DNA from 3 places in the Streptomyces thermoviolaceus genome. Region 2 is predicted to be linked to each of the others. Evidence: riboswitches for the same ligand, from Rfam matches in the RefSeq annotation. Region 2 holds a riboswitch; each other region holds the start of a gene.
The links. Region 2 has a riboswitch for cobalamin ahead of OG899_RS04005 ((2Fe-2S) ferredoxin domain-containing protein). Riboswitches for the same ligand answer to the same signal wherever they lie in the genome.
Positions count from the first base shown of each region.

Region 1 (5,900 bases), 990 kb from region 2:
CGGCGAAGCAGATCAGGTTCAGCAGGAACCGCCGGCGGTCGTCCTTGGTGCGCAGCCGGTCGAGCTCCTGCACCGAGTCGATCCACCGGAAGCAGAACTCGGCCTTCTGACGGATGGACGGGATGTTCTCCACGGCCGCGAAGGCCGCCGCCCGGTCGTCCGGGTCGGGCAGATACGTGTCCAGCAGCGTCAGATAGAACTGGACGTGCACCGCCTCCTCGAACAGCTGCCTGCTCAGATACAGACGCGCCTCGGGCGAGTTGATGTGCTTGTACAGGGTGAGCACCAGGTTGTTCGCCACGATCGAGTCGCCGGTGGCGAAGAAGGCGACGAGCCGGCCGATGAGGTGCCGCTCGCCCGGGGAGAGCTCGGCCAGGTCGGGGACGTCGCCCTGCAGATCCACCTCCTCCACGGTCCAGGTGTTCTTGATGGCGTCCCGGTAGCGCTCGTAGAACCGCGGATAGCGCATGGGGCGCAGGGTCAGCTCGAAGCCCGGGTCGAGGAGGTTCTGGGGTCGGGCGGGGGTCGGGTGCGTCGTCACTGGCAGGCCTCGCAGATCTCGGGGTTCTCCAGGGAGCAGGCGACCGCCTGAGCGGTCGGTGCGGCCGGTGCGGGAACGGTGTCGGGGTGCTCCGCCCGGGCCGCGGGGGCGATCCGGGTCGCCGGACGGGAGCGGAGGTAGTACGTCGTCTTCAGGCCCGCCTTCCAGGCGTAGGCGTACATCGAGGAGAGCTTGCCGATGGTCGGCGTCTCCATGAACAGGTTCAGCGACTGGCCCTGGTCCAGGAACGGGGTGCGGGCGGCGGCCATGTCGATCAGGGCGCGCTGCGGCAGCTCCCACGCCGTGCGGTACAGCCGCCGTACGTCCTCCGGAAGCCAGGTCAGGCCCTGCACCGAGCCATTGGCCTCGCGCAGCGCCCGGCGGGTGTGCGCGTCCCACCGGCCCAGCTTCTTCAGATCCTCCACCAGGTAGGAGTTGACCTGGAGGAACTCGCCCGACAGCGTCTCGCGCTTGAACAGGTTGGACACCTGCGGCTCGATGCACTCGTAGACGCCGGCGATGGAGGCGATGGTGGCGGTCGGCGCGACGGCCAGCAGCAGGGCGTTGCGCAGGCCCACGGCGGCGATCCGCTCGCGCAGCGCCGCCCAGCGCTCGGGCCAGGCGAGAGTCACGTCGTAGTGGTCGGGGTGCAGCACGCCCCGGGCGGTGCGGGTGTGCTCCCAGGCGGGCAGCGGGCCGTTGCGCTCGGCCAGATCGGCGGACGTCTCGTAGGCGGCGAGCATGATCCGCTCGGCGATCTTCGTGGACAGCGCCCTGGCCTCGGGGGAGTCGAAGGGAAGCCGCAGCCGGAAGAAGACGTCCTGCAGACCCATCACGCCCAGGCCGACCGGCCGCCACCGCGCGTTGGACCGGGCCGCCTGCTCGGTCGGGTAGTAGTTGATGTCGACCACCCGGTCGAGGAACGTCACGGCGGTGCGCACGGTGGCGTCCAGCCTCTCCCAGTCGATGCCGCCGCCGGTCACGAACGCGCCGAGGTTGACCGAGCCCAGGTTGCACACCGCGGTCTCGGTGTCGTCGGTGACCTCCAGGATCTCCGTGCACAGGTTGGAGGAGTGGATCACACGGCCCGGCTCGGCGGTCTGGTTGGCGGTGCGGTTGGCGGTGTCCTTGAAGGCCATCCAGCCGTTGCCGGTCTGCGCGAGCGTGCGCATCATGCGGCCGTACAGCTCCCGGGCGGGCAGAGTTCTCCGCGCCAGGCCCTTGGCCTCCGCCGCCCGGTAGGCCCGGTCGAACTCCTCGCCCCACAGGTCGGTCAGCTCGGGCACGTCGGAGGGGCAGAACAGCGACCACGGCCCGTCGGCGTCCACCCGGCGCATGAACTCGTCGGGGATCCAGTGCGCGAGGTTGAGGTTGTGGGTGCGGCGCGCGTCCTCGCCGGTGTTGTCGCGCAGCTCCAGGAACTCCTCGATGTCCGCGTGCCAGGTCTCCAGGTACACCGCGGCCGCGCCCTTGCGCCGCCCGCCCTGGTTCACCGCCGCCACCGAGGAGTCCAGCGTCTTCAGGAACGGCACGATGCCGTTGGAGTGCCCGTTGGTGCCGCGGATCAGCGAACCGCGGGCGCGCACCCGGGAGTAGGCGATGCCGATGCCGCCGGCGTGCTTCGACAGACGGGCGACCTGGTGATAGCGCTCGTAGAGGGAGTCCAGCTCGTCCTTGGGGGAGTCCAGCAGGTAGCAGGACGACATCTGGGGGTGCCGCGTACCGGAGTTGAACAGCGTGGGGGAGGACGGCAGATACTCCAGCCGGCTCATCAGTCCGTACAGCGCGGCGACCTCGTCCACGGCGCGGTCGCCGTCGTCCGCGGCGAGACCGGCGGCGACGCGCAGCAGGAAGTGCTGCGGCAGCTCGATCACCTTCCGGGTGTGCGGGTGCCGCAGCAGATAGCGGCTGTGCAAGGTGCGCAGCCCGAAGTAGCCGAAGCGGTCGTCGGCGGCCGGGTCCACCGTCGCGTCCAGGCGGGCGGCGTGCCGCCGTACGAACGCGGCGGTCCGGTCGGCGATCAGCCCCTCGCGGTGGCCGACGGCCACGGACTCGCTGAAGGACGTGACATCCTGCGAGGCCGCCTCGGCCCGCAGGGAGAGCAGCAGCAGCCGGGCGGCCAGCCGCGAGTGGGCGGGGTCCTCGGCGATCAGCCCGGCCGCCGCCTCGGTCGCCAGTTCCCGCAGCTCCGCCTCGTCGGCGTGGGCGGAACGGCCGCGCAGCGCGGCGGCGGCGACCCGTCCGGGGTCGGTGCCGGGAAGGTCGGCGGTCAGCTCGGTCAGGGTGCGCAGCAGTGCGGCACCGGGACCGTCCAGGTCGAGGCCCGCGGCTGACGCCGGATCGGCGGGCGCGATGGTCACGTGGTGCTCTCCCTCGCTCGGCTCGGGGCCTCGTCGAGGGCAGGGGGCAGTCACGGACGCGCGACGGCGCCGCGTCCACCGGCCCAATCCGCGAGGCCCGGACGTCGGGCGCCCGGACCGGACGGCCGGGCGCACTGTCGGCAGGTCCTCGGACTGACGCTCGTCCACCGGCACGCGGGCAGCCGGAATCGGCGCCCAGCGGGCACGGGGGAACGCGTACACCGTTGCGGGACAGTTCCGGATTCGCACCGGATTCCCCTGCGGCGACAGCGAGCATGAGCATACATGTTGTGCCGACCCGAGGAGCCACCCCCAGATGTTGTGTTCGGCGCCGGATGGTCGGTGACGCGGGTCAGAGCGTCAGCGCGTAGGCGAGCAGCACGGTGTCGTCCGCGTCCGGCAGGGGGTTCCAGTCGCGTTCCGGTACCCGGACGAACCCCAGGCGCTCGTAGATGCGATGAGCGGCGTGCATGGTGCGCTGGGTGGACAGCACCAGACGGAGGCAGCCGGCGGCCCGGGCCCGCTCCACGCACGCCCGCACCAGGGCCTCGCCGGCGCCCCGGCGGCGTGCCGCGGGGGCGACCGCGAGCATCCGCATCTCCGCCTCCCCGGGCCCGGCGATCTCGGCCAGGGGACCGCCCGGCGCCACGAAGGTGACGCCGCCGAGCACCGTCCCGTCCGCCACGGCCACCAGCACCTCCGCGGCGGCCGCCCGCTTGCCCACGTCTCTCAGCTCGTCCAGATACGCGTCGCTGTCACTGAAGTCCAGCAGTCCGTCGCGCAGAAAGGCCTGCGCGGTGATCTCTCCGAGAGTGCCGTACTCGCCGGGCTCGGCCGGCCTGATCACGACGTCCATGCGCCCGAGTGTGCCGGGAGGGTGTGACAACGGGCCGTCCCGCTGTTCTGATGCGGCGTCAAAAAATCTCGGGTAATCGGCAATGTGACGCCGTTCGGCTCGTTGTTCCTCGGTGACCCGGCTCATCCGGCCGGGCCGCGCAGCAGCCGCCACACGGCGCGTGCCATGTCCTCGGCCGGCGCCCGCTCCTGGTCGTCGCGGAGCCAGTGGGTGATGACGCCGATGAAGGCGCCCGCGAGGTAGTGCGCGTTCACGTCCATCAGTGGCGCGGCGGCGCGCGATTCGGCGCCCGAGGCGGGCAGTTGCTCGGCGACCGCTTCAGCGAGCCGCTCACGCAACCGGTCGACGACACGCGCCGTGCCGCCCGGACCGAACATCGTGCGGTACAGCACGGCGTTCGCCTCCACGCGCCGGAACAGCTCGACGAGTTCGTCGGGCACCTGTCCGGCGGGCACGAGGCGGCGCCATGCACGTCCGCATCGCCGCCGCACTGAACCCGAAGCCGGAGTACCTCGATGCGGCCCGGCGCCTCACCGCCGCGTCACCCGCCCGGGCCATGGCCGGTGTGACGGGCCGTGTCGCCGGCACGGCGGCCCCTCGGCCGCGCCGCACACGGTGACGGGCCGCCGGTTCCTCCCGGCGGCCCGTCACTGTGCGGATGTGTTCGTCAGTGGGCGGAACCCGCCGTGGCGGGCGGCAGTTCCACCTGGACGTCCGGGTCGCCGGCGTCCTTGGTGTAGTCCTCCGGCCGGGTCTCGTCGACGCCGTCGGGCGCCTTGAACGCCCGCAGGACGACGGTGAGGACCACCGTGACCAGGACGTTCAGCACGAAGGCCGTCATGCCGATGTAGCCGGTCTCGCCGAGGCCGGGGATCTCGGCGGAGGAGCCGCCGAAGTGCTTCTGCGTCGGCGAGGCCACCCCGTAGGCGGCGACGGTGCCGTAGACCATGCCGACCGCCCAGCCGGCCAGCAGCGCCCAGCGGTGGAACCAGCGCGTGAACAGGCCGCCGACCAGGGCCGGGAACGTCTGCAGGATCCAGATGCCGCCCAGCAGCTGGAAGTTGATGGCGACCGTCTTGTCCATGGTCAGGACGAAGACCAGGGCGCCCACCTTCACCAGCAGGGACACCAGCTTGGAGACGCGGGTCTCCTGCTCCGCCGTGGCGTCCGGCTTGAGGAAGTCCTTGTAGATGTTGCGGGTGAACAGGTTCGCGGCCGCGATCGACATGATGGCCGCGGGCACCAGCGCGCCGATGCCGATGGCCGCGAAGGCCACGCCCGTGAACCAGTCCGGGAACATGTTCTCGAACAGCTGCGGGATGGCCAGCTGGCCGTTGCCCACGGTGATCCCGTCCGCGATCGCCATGAAGCCCAGCAGTGCCAGCAGGCCCAGCATCAGCGAGTACAGCGGCAGGATCGTGGTGTTGCGGCGGATCACCTCACGGCTGCGCGAGGACAGCGTCGCGGTGATCGAGTGCGGGTACATGAACAGCGCGAGCGCGCTGCCCAGGGCCAGCGTGGCGTACGTCCACCGGGCCCCCTCCGGCGGCGCGATGGAACCCGCCCCCGTTGTGGTGAACTTCTCGCTCGCCTTGGCGAAGATGTCGTCGAACCCGCCCAGTTTGATCGGGATGTAGATGATCGCGACCGCGATGACGATGTAGATGAGCGCGTCCTTCACGAACGCGATCAGCGCCGGGGCGCGCAGACCGGACGAGTAGGTGTAGGCGGCCAGCACACCGAAGGCGATGAGCAGCGGCAGGTCCTTGATGAACCAGTTGGTGTTCTCGCCGCCGCCGACGCCCATCACGTCCAGCACCGCCTGGATGCCGACGAGCTGGAGCGCGATGTACGGCATGGTGGCGAGGATGCCGGTGAGCGCCACCGCCAGCGACAGGCCCTTGGAACCGAACCGGCCGCGCACGAAGTCGGAGGTGGTGACGTAGCCGTGCCGGTGGGAGACCGACCACAGACGCGGCAGGAAGGTGAAGATCAGCGGGTAGACCAGGATCGTGTACGGCACCGCGAAGAACCCGGCCGCGCCCGTCGCGTAGATCGCCGCGGGCACCGCGACGAAGGTGTACGCCGTGTACAGGTCGCCGCCGAGCAGGAACCAGGTGATCCAGGTGCCGAACGACCGTCC
Region 1 is NZ_CP109280.1:1,893,186-1,899,085, reverse strand. It holds gene OG899_RS08195 (ribonucleotide-diphosphate reductase subunit beta) at 1-469, opposite strand, end outside; gene OG899_RS08190 (ribonucleoside-diphosphate reductase subunit alpha) at 538-2,901, opposite strand; cobalamin riboswitch at 3,035-3,199, opposite strand; gene OG899_RS08185 (GNAT family N-acetyltransferase) at 3,254-3,757, opposite strand; gene OG899_RS08180 (TetR-like C-terminal domain-containing protein) at 3,880-4,212, opposite strand; gene mctP (monocarboxylate uptake permease MctP) at 4,425-5,900, opposite strand, start outside.
Region 1: it holds a riboswitch for cobalamin, as region 2 does, so the genes downstream of both, OG899_RS08190 (ribonucleoside-diphosphate reductase subunit alpha) here and OG899_RS04005 ((2Fe-2S) ferredoxin domain-containing protein) in region 2, are expected to answer to the same signal.

Region 2 (5,900 bases):
TCGGCGAGCGGGTTGCGGACCAGGGCCTGCAACGCCATTCCCGCCACCGACAGTCCGGCTCCCACCACCGCGCACAGCAGCACCCGGGGCAGCCGGACGTCGGTGACGATCGTCTCCCGCACCGGGGGCCACGTCGCATCGGCCAGGGCCGGGTGGAGGTGGTGGAGCAGGATGCCCCACACCTCCCCGGCCGGGATCGTGACCGAACCGGCCGCGATCCCGAAGGTCGCCGCCACCGCCACCAGGGCGGCGAGACCGGCCAGCACCAGGGCGTAGGGGAGCCTGCGGCGGCCGGGCACCACGGCCTGCGCGGGCTTGGGCCCGGCTCCGGGGGAGTTCTTGCCGACGGCCTCGGCGGGTGCCGGCACCTTGCCCGCCCCGGCCTTCCCGGCGACGGCGTCTCGGCCAGCGGCGGTCGGCTCGGTCACGCCGGTCACCGGAAGCGGTCCGGGTGGAGCTGACGGGCCAGCGACTGCACGGCCGCGGGCACCCGTACTCCCACGACGGTGGAGGACAGCGGCAGCACCGCGAACCGGCGGTTCTTGATGGCGGGTACGTCCTTCAGCGCCGGGTTGGCGAGCAGGAACTCCTTCTTCTGCGCCACGGTCTGGTCGCCGTAGTCGTAGATGACGACGACTTCGGGCGCCCGCTCGGCCACCTGCTCGAACGACACGTCGCCGAACGGCTTGTCGAGGTCGGCGAAGAGGTTGACCCCTCCGGCCCGCTCGATCATGTCGTTGCCGATGCCCGCGCCGCCCGCGGTGAAGGCGGTCTTGTCGCCGCTGTCGTAGACGAACAGCTTCACCGGCTCAACGCCGTCGAGTTTCTCGTCCACCTCGTCCAAGGTGGCGTGCAGCCGCCCGATCTGCCGCTCGGCCCGCTCCGGGACGCCGAAGACCTTGGCGACCTCGCGGATCTCCCGGTCCATCAAGGGCATCGTCACCGGCCCGGACGGGCACTCCTCGATGTTGAGGCGGGTGTTGATACCGGCCTTGATGAAGGCGTCACGGGAGCGGCCCTCCTTCTCGTCGAAGGCGGAGGACCAGCCGCCGTAGACGAAGTCGGGCTCGGCCGCCAACAGCGTCTCGTACGACGGGTACTCCTTCGACAGCACCTTGACCTTGCCGTAGGCGGCCCGGTACTCGGGGAGGATCTCGTCGTCGAGGTAGCCGGTGCCGACCATCGACTTCTCCAGGCCGAGCGCCAGCATCACCTCCGTCGCGTGCTGGTTCAGCGACACCGCGCGCTGCGGCGGGCGGTGAAACGTCGTCTTCACCCCGCAGTTGGACACGGTGACCGGGAAGCCCTTCGGGGCCGGGCCCTCGGTACCACCGGCTTGGTCCTGGGCGCTTGTGCCGCAACCGGAGATCAGCAGAGCTGTGGCCATGGCCAGCAGGGGGGACAGTGGGCGTTTGCCCGTCATGGGAATGTTCCTCTCCTACGGGTGTTACGGCTCGTACAGGTGTTACGGCTCGTACGGGTGTCGCTGGTGATCGGCGCGCAGGCTGCCGGTCTCAGGAGGCCGCGCGGCGCCGAGGCGGGGTGAAGGCGTAGAGGTCGAGAATCTCGGGCCGGGGAGCGATGCCGGGGCCGCCCGCGCTCACCCAGGCGGCGATGTCCTCGGTCGCGGCCGGGTCGTTGACCAGGCCCAGCCAGACCGGCCGCGCCCCGGCGGCCCGTCCGGCGGCGGAAGGCTGCACGACGATGACGTTGGCCTGGTCGCACACGTCGAGACAGGCGGAGACGCGTACGGGAGCGGCCTCACGCAGGCGCGCGGTTTGCACTGTGTGATCCACCCCGGTCACCTTGGGGCTGCCGCAGCAGCAGTCCCGGCACACGACGATCCGGCACGGCACCGGATCGGCTGATCCTGTGCCAACCGAACCTCTGCCCACCGGGGTCTCGTACGCCCCCTCGGCCGGCCTCACGGGCATGCCGAACCACCCTCCTCCGGGGAAATCCGCCCCGGGTACGTCGAGGAGGCGACCGCGTGAGTCTCCTGGCTCTCGGGTCGAAGCTCGTCCCGGCCTTCCCACCCGTCCTGGGGCAGTGGCCTGTTCGGGATCCGCTCGCCGATCACAGTGGCGGGACCGCGCCGGATTCACACCGGCTTCCTCGTTCCGCCGTCGCCTTGTCGCCGAGCATTATCGCATCTGAGACACCGCGCGTCATCAGGGCGGAACCCAGGGGTGGTTACGCACGGCCCGAGTCACAGGGCACCGGCCTCGCCGCCGGACTCCTGGCGGCGGCCACCGAAGACCCGCCGGATGGCATATCATTCGCAGATGCAGGAATACCGCATCAGGACAGCCACGGCCGCCGACCTCGAGGAGGCGCGGGCCGTGATGCTCGACACCGTCTACCGCGACTTCGGGACCGGCTACGTGCCACGCTGGCACGCGGACATCATCGATCTGCAGTCGTTCTACGTCGTCCCACCCCGGCACACCCTGCTGGTCGCGGTGGACGAGCAGGACGGGACGGTGGCCGCCACGGCCGCGCTCGACGGGCGGGGACCGGCGCATCCGCCGAACCCGCGGTGGCTGGCCGAGCGGTACCCGTCGGGTGAGACCGCGCAGCTCAGGCGGGTGTACACGCGCCCGGAGCACCGGCGGCGCGGGCTGGCCCGGCAACTGGTGGACAGGCTGCTGGACTTCGCGCGGGCGGACGGCGGCTACCGGTCGGTGTACTTGCACACGTACCCGCACTCGCCCGGCGCGATGGGTCTGTGGCAGACGCTCGGCAAGGTCGTCTGCGACGAGAGGGAGGACGCGCCCGGCGGCGGCAGTGGCGTCGTCCACTTTGAGATCCCTCTTGTTTAAACGAAAACCATTTTCGTAAGATGCCGGTCGATGTAGGCCGAAACACCCGTACGGGAACGTCCGGCCCTGGAAAGACAGAACGAAGACCATGAGATCTTCCCGCCGTCGGCTGATAGCCGGCCTGCTGCTCGCCCCCTTGCTCTCCGGCTGCTTCGCCGCCAGCGACGACGACTCGTCCTCGGACTCCTCCGGCTCGGGTGAGGGCGGGCGCCTGCGTGTGGCGCTCGCCTTCCAGCCGACGGAGAACTACTCACCGTACGGCGGCCAGGACTCCTTCATCCTGTCCCGGCTGGGTGTGAGCGAGGGGCTGGCCCGGCTGGACGCCAACGGCACCGCGGTCCCCGCGCTCGCCGAGTCGTGGAGCAGCGAACAGGGCGGCAAGAGCTGGGTGTTCACGCTGCGGGATGCCAAGTTCCAGGACGGCAGTAAGGTCACCGCGAAGGCCGTCGCCGCCGCGCTCACCCACGCCGCCGCGGCCGACCCGGCGCCGCCCGCGATCTCCGATGTGAAGCTGACCGCCGAGGCCGTGGGCGACGACCAGGTGAAGGTCGGCGCAGGCGAGGCCGACCCGATGCTGCCGCTGCGGCTGACCAACCCCAGCCTCGCGGTGTTCTCCCCCAAGGCGTATGGCAAGGACGGCAAGGTGAACCCGGTCGGCACTGCCACCGGCCCCTTCGAACTCACCAAGACCACCGGGGACACGGCGGCCGCCTTGGACCGCTACGACGACTACTGGGGCGGGCGCGCCCAGGCTTCCGGCATCGACGTGAAGTTCGTCTCGGACGGCACCGCCCGCGCCAACGCCCTGCGCACCGGGGACGTGGACATCGCCGAGGCTCTGCCCGTCGCGCAGGTCGCCTCCCTGGACAAAGACACCGTCCACGAGATCAACACCGCGCGGAACAGCAGCCTGTTCCTCAACACCCAAAAGGGCGTCTTCACCGACGCGGGGCTGCGGGCCGCCGCGCGCGAGGCGATCGACACCTCCGCCGTCGCCAAGGGCGTGTACGACGGGTACGCCGAGCCCGCCAAGGGGCTGTTCGGCCCCGCGCTGACCTGGGCGGCCGGCAAACGGTCCGAGCCGACCGGGCGAGCCAAGGCCACCGACCCCAAGGGCAAGAGCATCACCATCGCCACCTACGACGACCGGCCCGAACTGCCCGAGACCGCCCAGGTGCTCCAACAGCAGCTCCAGAAGGCCGGGTTCAAGGTGAAGCTGGAAGTGCGCACCTACGCGCGCCTCGAAAGCGACCTGCTGGCCAAGAAGTTCGACGCCGCCATCTCCACCCGCAACATGATGCTCGACACCGGCGACCCGGTCACCGTCCTGGCCAGCGACTACACCTGCGACGGCAGCTACAACCTGTCGTTCCTGTGCGACAAGAAGGTCGACAAGCTGGTCGCCGACGCCCAGGCCGAGTCCGACCCGGGCAAGCGTCAGGACGCCGCGATGAAGGCGGAGGCCGCGATCCTCGGCACCGACGCGGTGGTCCCCCTGGCGCACCTGAAGGCCATCGTGGGTATCGGTACGTCCGTCGAGGGCGGCGTACTCGACCCGTACGAGCGGCAGCTCGTCGGCACCGGGACCCGGCGCTGAACCCCATGGCCAGGCCCCTTTCCGCCGCCCTGCGCGCGCTCGCGCGGGGCGGCGGCCTCACGCTGCTGTGGCGGGCCCTGCTGACGGGTGGGCTGGTGTGCGCGATCGGCCTGCTGCCGTGGCTGTCGCGCACCGACCCGGCGCTGACCGTGCTCAAGGCCCGCTCGGCGGAGCGCGACCCCACTCCCGAGACGCTGCGGGCCATCCGCGACGAACTCGGCCTGGGTGACGGCCCGTTGGCGCTGCTCGGCCGCTGGCTGGGCGGTCTGCTGCGGGGGGACGCGGGCCGGTCCTGGGTGTCGGACACCGAGGTGCTGCCCGCCACAGTCCAGGCCCTCGGTGTGTCCCTGCTGCTGATGGCGGGGGCCGTCCTGGTCGCCCTGGCCACGGTCGCGGTGGTGTGCGCCCGCACCCTGTGGCTCGGCTCGCGGCGCCGCCTCGGCACAGGCGGCCCGGGCGGTACCGGGTCGGCGGTGCTGGCCGCGCTGCCGGAGTTCCTCATCGCCTCCGTACTGGCCTCCGTCGTCGGCGTGCAGCTGGGCTGGCTGCCCGCCCTGGGCTGGTACGGCCCCCAGTGGATGATCCTTCCCGCCCTCGCCCTCGGCCTGCCCGCCGGAGCCCTCCTCGGGCGGATGCTGGACGACCTGCTGCCCGCCGCGTTCGCCGAGCCCTGGGCGCTGGCCGCCGCCGCGCGCGGAATACCGCCCGGTTCCGTGGCCCGGCAGACGCTGCGCCGCTGCGTGCCCGGACTGCTGCCCAATCTGGGACTGTTCGTGGTCGGCCTGACCGGCGGCGCCGTTGCCATCGAGCAGATCTTCGACATCCCGGGCTTGGGCCGGCTCACCCTGCGTGCCGCGCTCGCCCAGGACCTGCCCGTCCTGCAGACCGGCACGCTCGCGCTCGTCGCGCTCGCGGCAGCAGCCGCTCTGCTGGCCCGGCTGGGAGTGCGGTGGCTGATCGGGCCCGCTCTGCGCGACGGCGCCCTGCACTCCCTGCACCGGCCGACCCCGCCCGCCCCGCGCGTCGTACCTCTCGTCTACGCGCTGGTGCTCGCCACGGTCATCGGCCTCGGCCTGCCCCGCGACCCGCTTGCCCTGGACACCACCGCCAAACTCCAAGTCCCCTCCGCCGCACACCCCTTCGGCACCGACGCGCTCGGCCGTGACGTCCTCGCCCGCGTCGCGCACGGCGCGCTCGACACCCTCGGCATCGCCCTCGCGGTGAGCGCCGCAGCCCTGCTGACCGGCGTCCTGCTGGGCCTGTTGCCCCGCCTGTCCGGACCCCTGGTCGACACCGTCAACGCGGTCCCACCCGTCCTGGCCGCCCTCCTCGTCACCGGCATCGCGGGCAGCGGCCCCTGGACCCCCGCCCTCGCGGTCGCCGTCGTCGCCTGGTCCCCGCTGGCCACCCACACCTCCTCCCTCCTGCGGCAGGAGCGCGCCACCCTTCACCTGACCGCGACCCGCGCCCTCGGCGCCGAC
Region 2 is NZ_CP109280.1:900,442-906,341, forward strand. It holds gene OG899_RS03995 (iron ABC transporter permease) at 1-302, opposite strand, end outside; gene OG899_RS04000 (ABC transporter substrate-binding protein) at 434-1,423, opposite strand; gene OG899_RS04005 ((2Fe-2S) ferredoxin domain-containing protein) at 1,515-1,856, opposite strand; cobalamin riboswitch at 1,993-2,120, opposite strand; gene OG899_RS04010 (GNAT family N-acetyltransferase) at 2,286-2,822, shown strand; gene OG899_RS04015 (ABC transporter substrate-binding protein) at 2,911-4,419, shown strand; gene OG899_RS04020 (ABC transporter permease subunit) at 4,425-5,900, shown strand, end outside.

Region 3 (5,900 bases), 3.9 Mb from region 2:
CCGAAGGTGCGCCGGCCGGTGAGGCCGTGCAGCATCTCGAGGCCCGGCTGCAGCAGGGACACGTCGCCGCGGAACTTGTTGACGAGGAATCCGGCCACCAGCCGCTGGTCCTCGGGCGCGAGCAGGGCGACGGTGCCGTAGAACGACGCGAACACCCCGCCGCGGTCGATGTCGCCGACGACCAGCACCGGCAGCCGCGCGGCGCGGGCGAGGCCCATGTTGACGATGTCGGTGCGGCGCAGATTGATCTCCGCCGGGCTGCCCGCCCCCTCGCAGATCACCATGTCGTGGGTGCGGCGCAGTTCGGCGAGGCAGTCCAGCACGGTGCCGAGCAGCCGCTCCTGACGCCCGCCGTGGTAGCCGCGGGCACTCAGCTCGCCCATCGCCTTGCCCAGCACCACGACCTGGCTGCTTCGCTCGCCGCCCGGCTTGAGCAGCACCGGGTTCATCAGCGCGGTCGGCTCGATGCGGCACGCCTGGGCCTGCATGGCCTGGGCGCGGCCGATCTCGGCGCCCTCACGGGTGACGAAGGAGTTGAGGGACATGTTCTGCGCCTTGAACGGCGCCACCTTCACGCCCCGGCGCACCAGCCACCGGCAGATCCCGGCGGTCACCACGCTCTTGCCGGCGTCGGATGTGGTGCCGGCCACGAGCAGGCCTCCGCTCATGCCGCACCGCCCGTCACCCGCCGGCCCTTCGCCCGGCGGACGGCGCGCAGGGCAGCCCGCCCCCGGCGGCCGCACAGCAGCTTCACGCCGGTGCAGGTGGCGAGCGCCAGCCAGCTCACGCGCCGTGAGAGCCGTACGGCACGGTCGATGTCCGCCACCTGCACGGCGCGTCCGGCGGAGTTGAGCACCGGCCGGTGCTCCACGCGCCCGGCGTACGACAGGGTGCCGCCCAGCCGCACCCCGAGCGCTCCGGCGAACGCGGCCTCGACCGGACCGGCGTTGGGGCTCGGATGCTGGGCGGCATCGGCCCGCCAGGCCCGTACGGCACCCCGCGGATCGCCGCCGGTGAGGACGGCGAGGGCGGCGGTCAGCCGGGCCCCCGGCCACCCGGCCAGATCGTCGAGGCGGGCCGAGGCCCAGCCGTAGCGGCGGTAGCGGGGCGAGCGATGACCGACCATCGCGTCCAGGGTGTTGACGGCCCGGAAGCCGGCGAACCCCGGCACGCCCGCGACCGCGCCCCACACCAGGGCGCCGACGACCGCGTCGGAGGTGTTCTCGGCCACCGACTCCACCACGGCCCGGGCGATGCCGTCGGCGTCCAGGGCGTGCGGGTCGCGTCCGCACAGATGCGGCAGCCGCGCCCGCGCGGCATCCACCTCGCCCGCCTCCAAGGCGCGGGCTATGACCCGGGCTTCGCGGGCGAGGGAGGTTCCGCCGACCACCGTCCAGGTGGCGGCACCGGTCAGCAGGACGGAGGCGACGGGGGAGCGGCGCACGGCGCGTGCGGCGAGAGCCGACAGCGCCACGGCGCCACCGGCGCACACCGCTGTGTGCAGCGCACCCCAGCCGCGGTGGTCCTTCCACAGCACACGTTCGACGGCGCCGGCGGCCCGCCCGAACACGGCGACGGGATGCCCACGGCGCGGATCGCCGAGGAGCAGGTCACCGAGGAGGCCGGCGGTGGCGCCGTACGCGTAGACGCGAGCGGCACCCATGGGGTCAGCCGATCGCGGGAACTTTACGGGAGACGTCGTCGATGAGCCTGAATCGGCAGCCGCGCATGGGATGTGTCCTCACTCAGGGTGTCCACGCCCTGGTTCGACGAAAACCGGCGGTGAGAGTTCCTGGCTCCCGGGAAGGTCTCCCGGTCACAGTGGCGGGACCGCGCCGGATTCGCACCGGGCTTCCTCTCGTGCCGCCGTAACTGGCCACTGAAGTCCACCACGCTCCACGAACACCCGTCAACTCCGCCCTGACCTGCGACGGCCCGGTGTGCTGAGGCCCACACACCGGCGCCGGGGGGACAGGGGGGTGCGACGGCCGCCGGGGCGTGTGCGCGGCGGGAGAACGACGAAACTCCCCGGGGCACGGGTGGCCCCGGTCAGTCGCCGGAGGCGGTACGGGCCGCGTCAGCCCACGATGAGCCAGATCCCGTAGGCCACGGCCGCCGCGCACAGTGCGAAGCACAGGTACGCCCCGGTCGTGGCGGCGACGGCGCGCTCGCCGCGGGTCGCGGCGGCCTCGCGCCGGGACAGCCCGGCGATGCCGAGGGTGAACAGGGTCACCAGGGCGACGGTGACCACGAGGCTGACGCCGAACACGGAGCCGAGTGCTGCCCAGTCGATCTTCATGCCGTAGCTGCTTTCCTGTGACCGGCGCGGTGAGCCGGTGCCCTGCGGTGGGTCAGACGGCCGCGGCCGGCGGGGTCGCCGCGGACGCGGGGGCGGGAGCGGGGGAGACCGGCTCGGCGGCCGGGGACGCGGGCGCGGGAGCCGTGGGCTGGGCCGGGACGGTCGCCGTCGGCGCGTCGGCGGGCGTCGGCGCCGAGGCGGTGTCCTCGGCGGCCGGGGCGGGCTGGCCGGCGGCCGGCGGGGCCACGGCGGCCAGGGCCTGGGTCACCACACCGGCCGGCTCCTCGGCCGTCGCCGCGGGCCCGGTGACATTGGTGTGGTCGACGACCTGGCGGCGGGAGACGAGCCAGATCGCGGCGCTCGCGGCCACCAGGAACACCGCGACGAGCGCGGTGCCCCAGTCGCCGAGATCGGTCACGGCCTCGGCGCCCGCGCCGACCAGGGCCGCCGCCGGCAGGGTGAGCACCCAGGCCACCGTCATGCGGCCGGCCGTGGACCAGCGGACCACGCCGCCCTTGCGGCCCAGGCCGGCGCCCATCACCGCGCCGGAGACCACATGCGTGGTGGACAGCGAGAAGCCCAGGTGGGAGGAGGCGAGGATGGCGGTGGCCGCGCTGGTCTGGGCGGCGAAGCCCTGCTGCGGCTGCAGGTCGGTCAGGCCGGTGCCCATGGTGCGGATGATGCGCCAGCCGCCGATGTAGGTGCCGAGTGCGATCGCCAGGCCGGCCGAGAGGATCACCCAGGTGGGAGGGTTGGAGCCGGGGGCCAGGGCACCGCCGGTGACCAGGGCCAGGGTGATGACGCCCATCGTCTTCTGCGCGTCGTTGGTGCCGTGGGCCAGGGAGACCAGACCCGCGGAGGCGATCTGTCCGGCGCGGTGGCCCTTCTCGGCCGCCTTGCCGTCCTTCCCGCCGATCGTGTACGACAGCCGGGTCGCGACCGCAGCGGCGACTCCCGCGACGACCGGGGCGGCCACCGCCGGAAGCACGACCTTGGTGATCAGTGCGCCGCCGTGCACCGCGTCGGGGCCGGCCGAGGCGAGGGTGGCGCCGACCAGACCGCCCATCAGGGCGTGCGAGGAGCTGGAGGGGAGCCCGACCAGCCAGGTCAGCAGGTTCCAGAGGATGGCGCCGACCAGTGCGGCGAAAATGACCTCGGGACGAATGCCGGACTCGTCGACGAGACCCTTGGAGATCGTGTTGGCGACCTCGACCGAGAGGAAAGCGCCCACGAGGTTGAGCACGGCGGACATGGTCACCGCGACCTTGGGCTTGAGCGCGCCGGTGGAGATGGTGGTGGCCATCGCGTTGGCGGTGTCGTGGAAACCGTTCGTGAAATCGAACGCGAGAGCGGTTACTACCACCATCGCGAGGATCAGCGAGAAGCCTTCCATTTACCCAGGCAATCGTTCGAGCGTCATTGGCCGGTTGAAGGTAGGTAACGAGGGTGAACAGAAGATGAACTGTGACGGTCGAGGTGGTGTCCGGTTCCGTCGCCACGCATTCCGTTTGTGTCCGTTTGCCGAGCGACCGACAGGGCCGCACCATGAATGACCGGCCGCGGGACGAGCACCGGACGGCGCGGTCGCGGAAGGCGACCGACGAGGAGGCGGACGCCTGGCGGGACCTGGTGGCCACGGCCCGGCGCACCGCGGCGGACGGCCTGGTCGTCGGCACCTCGGGCAACGTGTCGGTGCGGGTGGGCGACACCGTGCTGGTCACGCCGTCCGGCGTACCCTACGACCGGCTCACGCCCGACGACGTCACCGGGGTGGACCTGGACGGACGGCAGATGCTCGGGACACTGGTGCCCACCAGCGAGCTGCCCCTGCACCTGGCGGTCTACCGCACCACCGGCGCCGGTGCCGTCGTCCACACCCACGCCGTGCACGCCACGGCCGTCTCCACGCTGGTGCCCGAGCTGCCCCTGATCCACTACATGGCCGCCGCGCTCGGCGGCCCGGTGCGCGTCGCCCCGTACGCCCCCTACGGCACCGAGGAACTGGCCGGGAACATGCTGCGCGCCCTGGCCGGCCGCACCGGGTGCCTGCTGCAGAACCACGGCACCGTCACCTGCGGCGCCACCCTCGACCAGGCCCTCGACCGCACCGCCCAGCTGGAGTGGATGTGCCGGGTGTGGCTGACCGCCTCGTCCGTGCCCGGGCTGACCCCCAGCCTGCTCACGCCCGGGCAGCTCGCCGAGGTCCAGGAACGGATGCGCGACTACGGCCGGCGGCACTGACGGAGCACGACGCGGCCGGGAAGGCGGCCGGGAACGCGGGCCGCCGCCCCGCACCGCGCGGGAGCATGTCACCCCGACCGCTTTCCCCGCTGGCCGGTGCGGCGGTCCGCCCGGACACTGGTTGCGTGCGGACAGTCACAGCGACGGCCACGGCCGTCACCGCGGTTGTGGCGGCCGGCGCGGCAGGCATCGCCGCCGGGCGGCTCGCCAGCGACGCGGCGCTCAAGGCGCCCGCGGGCCGGCCCCTGCCCACCGAACCCCGGCTCACCGTGCACGGCACGGCCGCCGGGCAGATCACCCTCACCCGGGACCTCGCCTCGTTGCGGCCCGGCACCTACGGCCTGGCAGGCAACGGCTCCCACGCGGTCGTCGGCCCCGTCCTGGCCGACGCCCCGCACCGGCCCGACACCGTCGTACGCCGCCTGGAGCGCGTCACGCACGGCGTGCTGAACCCCGGCGACAAGGTCTGGCTCACCCCGAACCTGCACGTCGGCACCCCCCGCACCGCCCTCGGCCTGCACCACCGGGACGTCGAGGTGCCGGGCGAACTGGGCCCGCTGCCCGCCTGGTACCTGCCGGGGGTCCGCGGGACCTGGGTGATCACCGTGCACGGACTGGGCACCACCCGGGAGCTGCCCATGAACGTCATGGGCTTCCTGCACCACCGGCACTTCCCGGTCCTGGACGTCACCTGCCGCGGCGACCCCGGCGCCCCGCGCTCCCCGGACGGCCTGAACCACCTCGGCCAGAGCGAGTGGCGGGACCTGGACGCCGCGCTCCGCTACGCCGTGCGGCAGGGCGCGGACCGGGTCGTGCTGTACGGCTGGTCCACCGGGGCGACCATGGCGCTGTGCACGGCGCTGCGGTCCGACCTGCGCGACCGGGTCTCCGGGCTGGTCCTGGACTCGCCGGTGCTCGACTGGGAGACGACGCTGCGGGCCCTGGCCAGGGCACGGCACATGCCGGACGCCCTGCTGCCGCTCGCGGTGCGCGCCGCGCAGGGCCGCACCGGGCTGCACCGTGACGGGCTCGCCGACATCGCCGACCCCGCCGGACTCGCCGTGCCGACCCTCGTCGTCCACGGCCCCGGCGACGAGGTGGCCCCCTGGCAGCTGTCGAGACGGCTCGCCTCCGGGCGCCCCGAGCTGATCGCCCTGCACACCGTGCCCGACGCGCCGCACGGCGCCATGTGGAACGCCGACCCCGCGTCCTACGAGGAGGCCCTGCGCCGTTTCCTCACGCCGCTGATGTGATCCGCGTGAGGTGAGGCGACGCACCCGGTGCACCTGGTGCGGCGCCCGGGGCGACGCGGTCGGCACGCGGTCGGCAAGAAGTCGCGCGCGGTCGCGCGCGCTCGGCG
Region 3 is NZ_CP109280.1:4,806,060-4,811,959, forward strand. It holds gene OG899_RS20930 (cobyric acid synthase) at 1-668, opposite strand, end outside; gene OG899_RS20935 (cobalamin biosynthesis protein) at 665-1,663, opposite strand; cobalamin riboswitch at 1,765-1,898, opposite strand; gene OG899_RS20940 (hypothetical protein) at 2,078-2,299, opposite strand; gene OG899_RS20945 (inorganic phosphate transporter) at 2,352-3,692, opposite strand; gene OG899_RS20950 (class II aldolase/adducin family protein) at 3,845-4,540, shown strand; gene OG899_RS20955 (S9 family peptidase) at 4,666-5,793, shown strand.
Region 3: it holds a riboswitch for cobalamin, as region 2 does, so the genes downstream of both, OG899_RS20935 (cobalamin biosynthesis protein) here and OG899_RS04005 ((2Fe-2S) ferredoxin domain-containing protein) in region 2, are expected to answer to the same signal.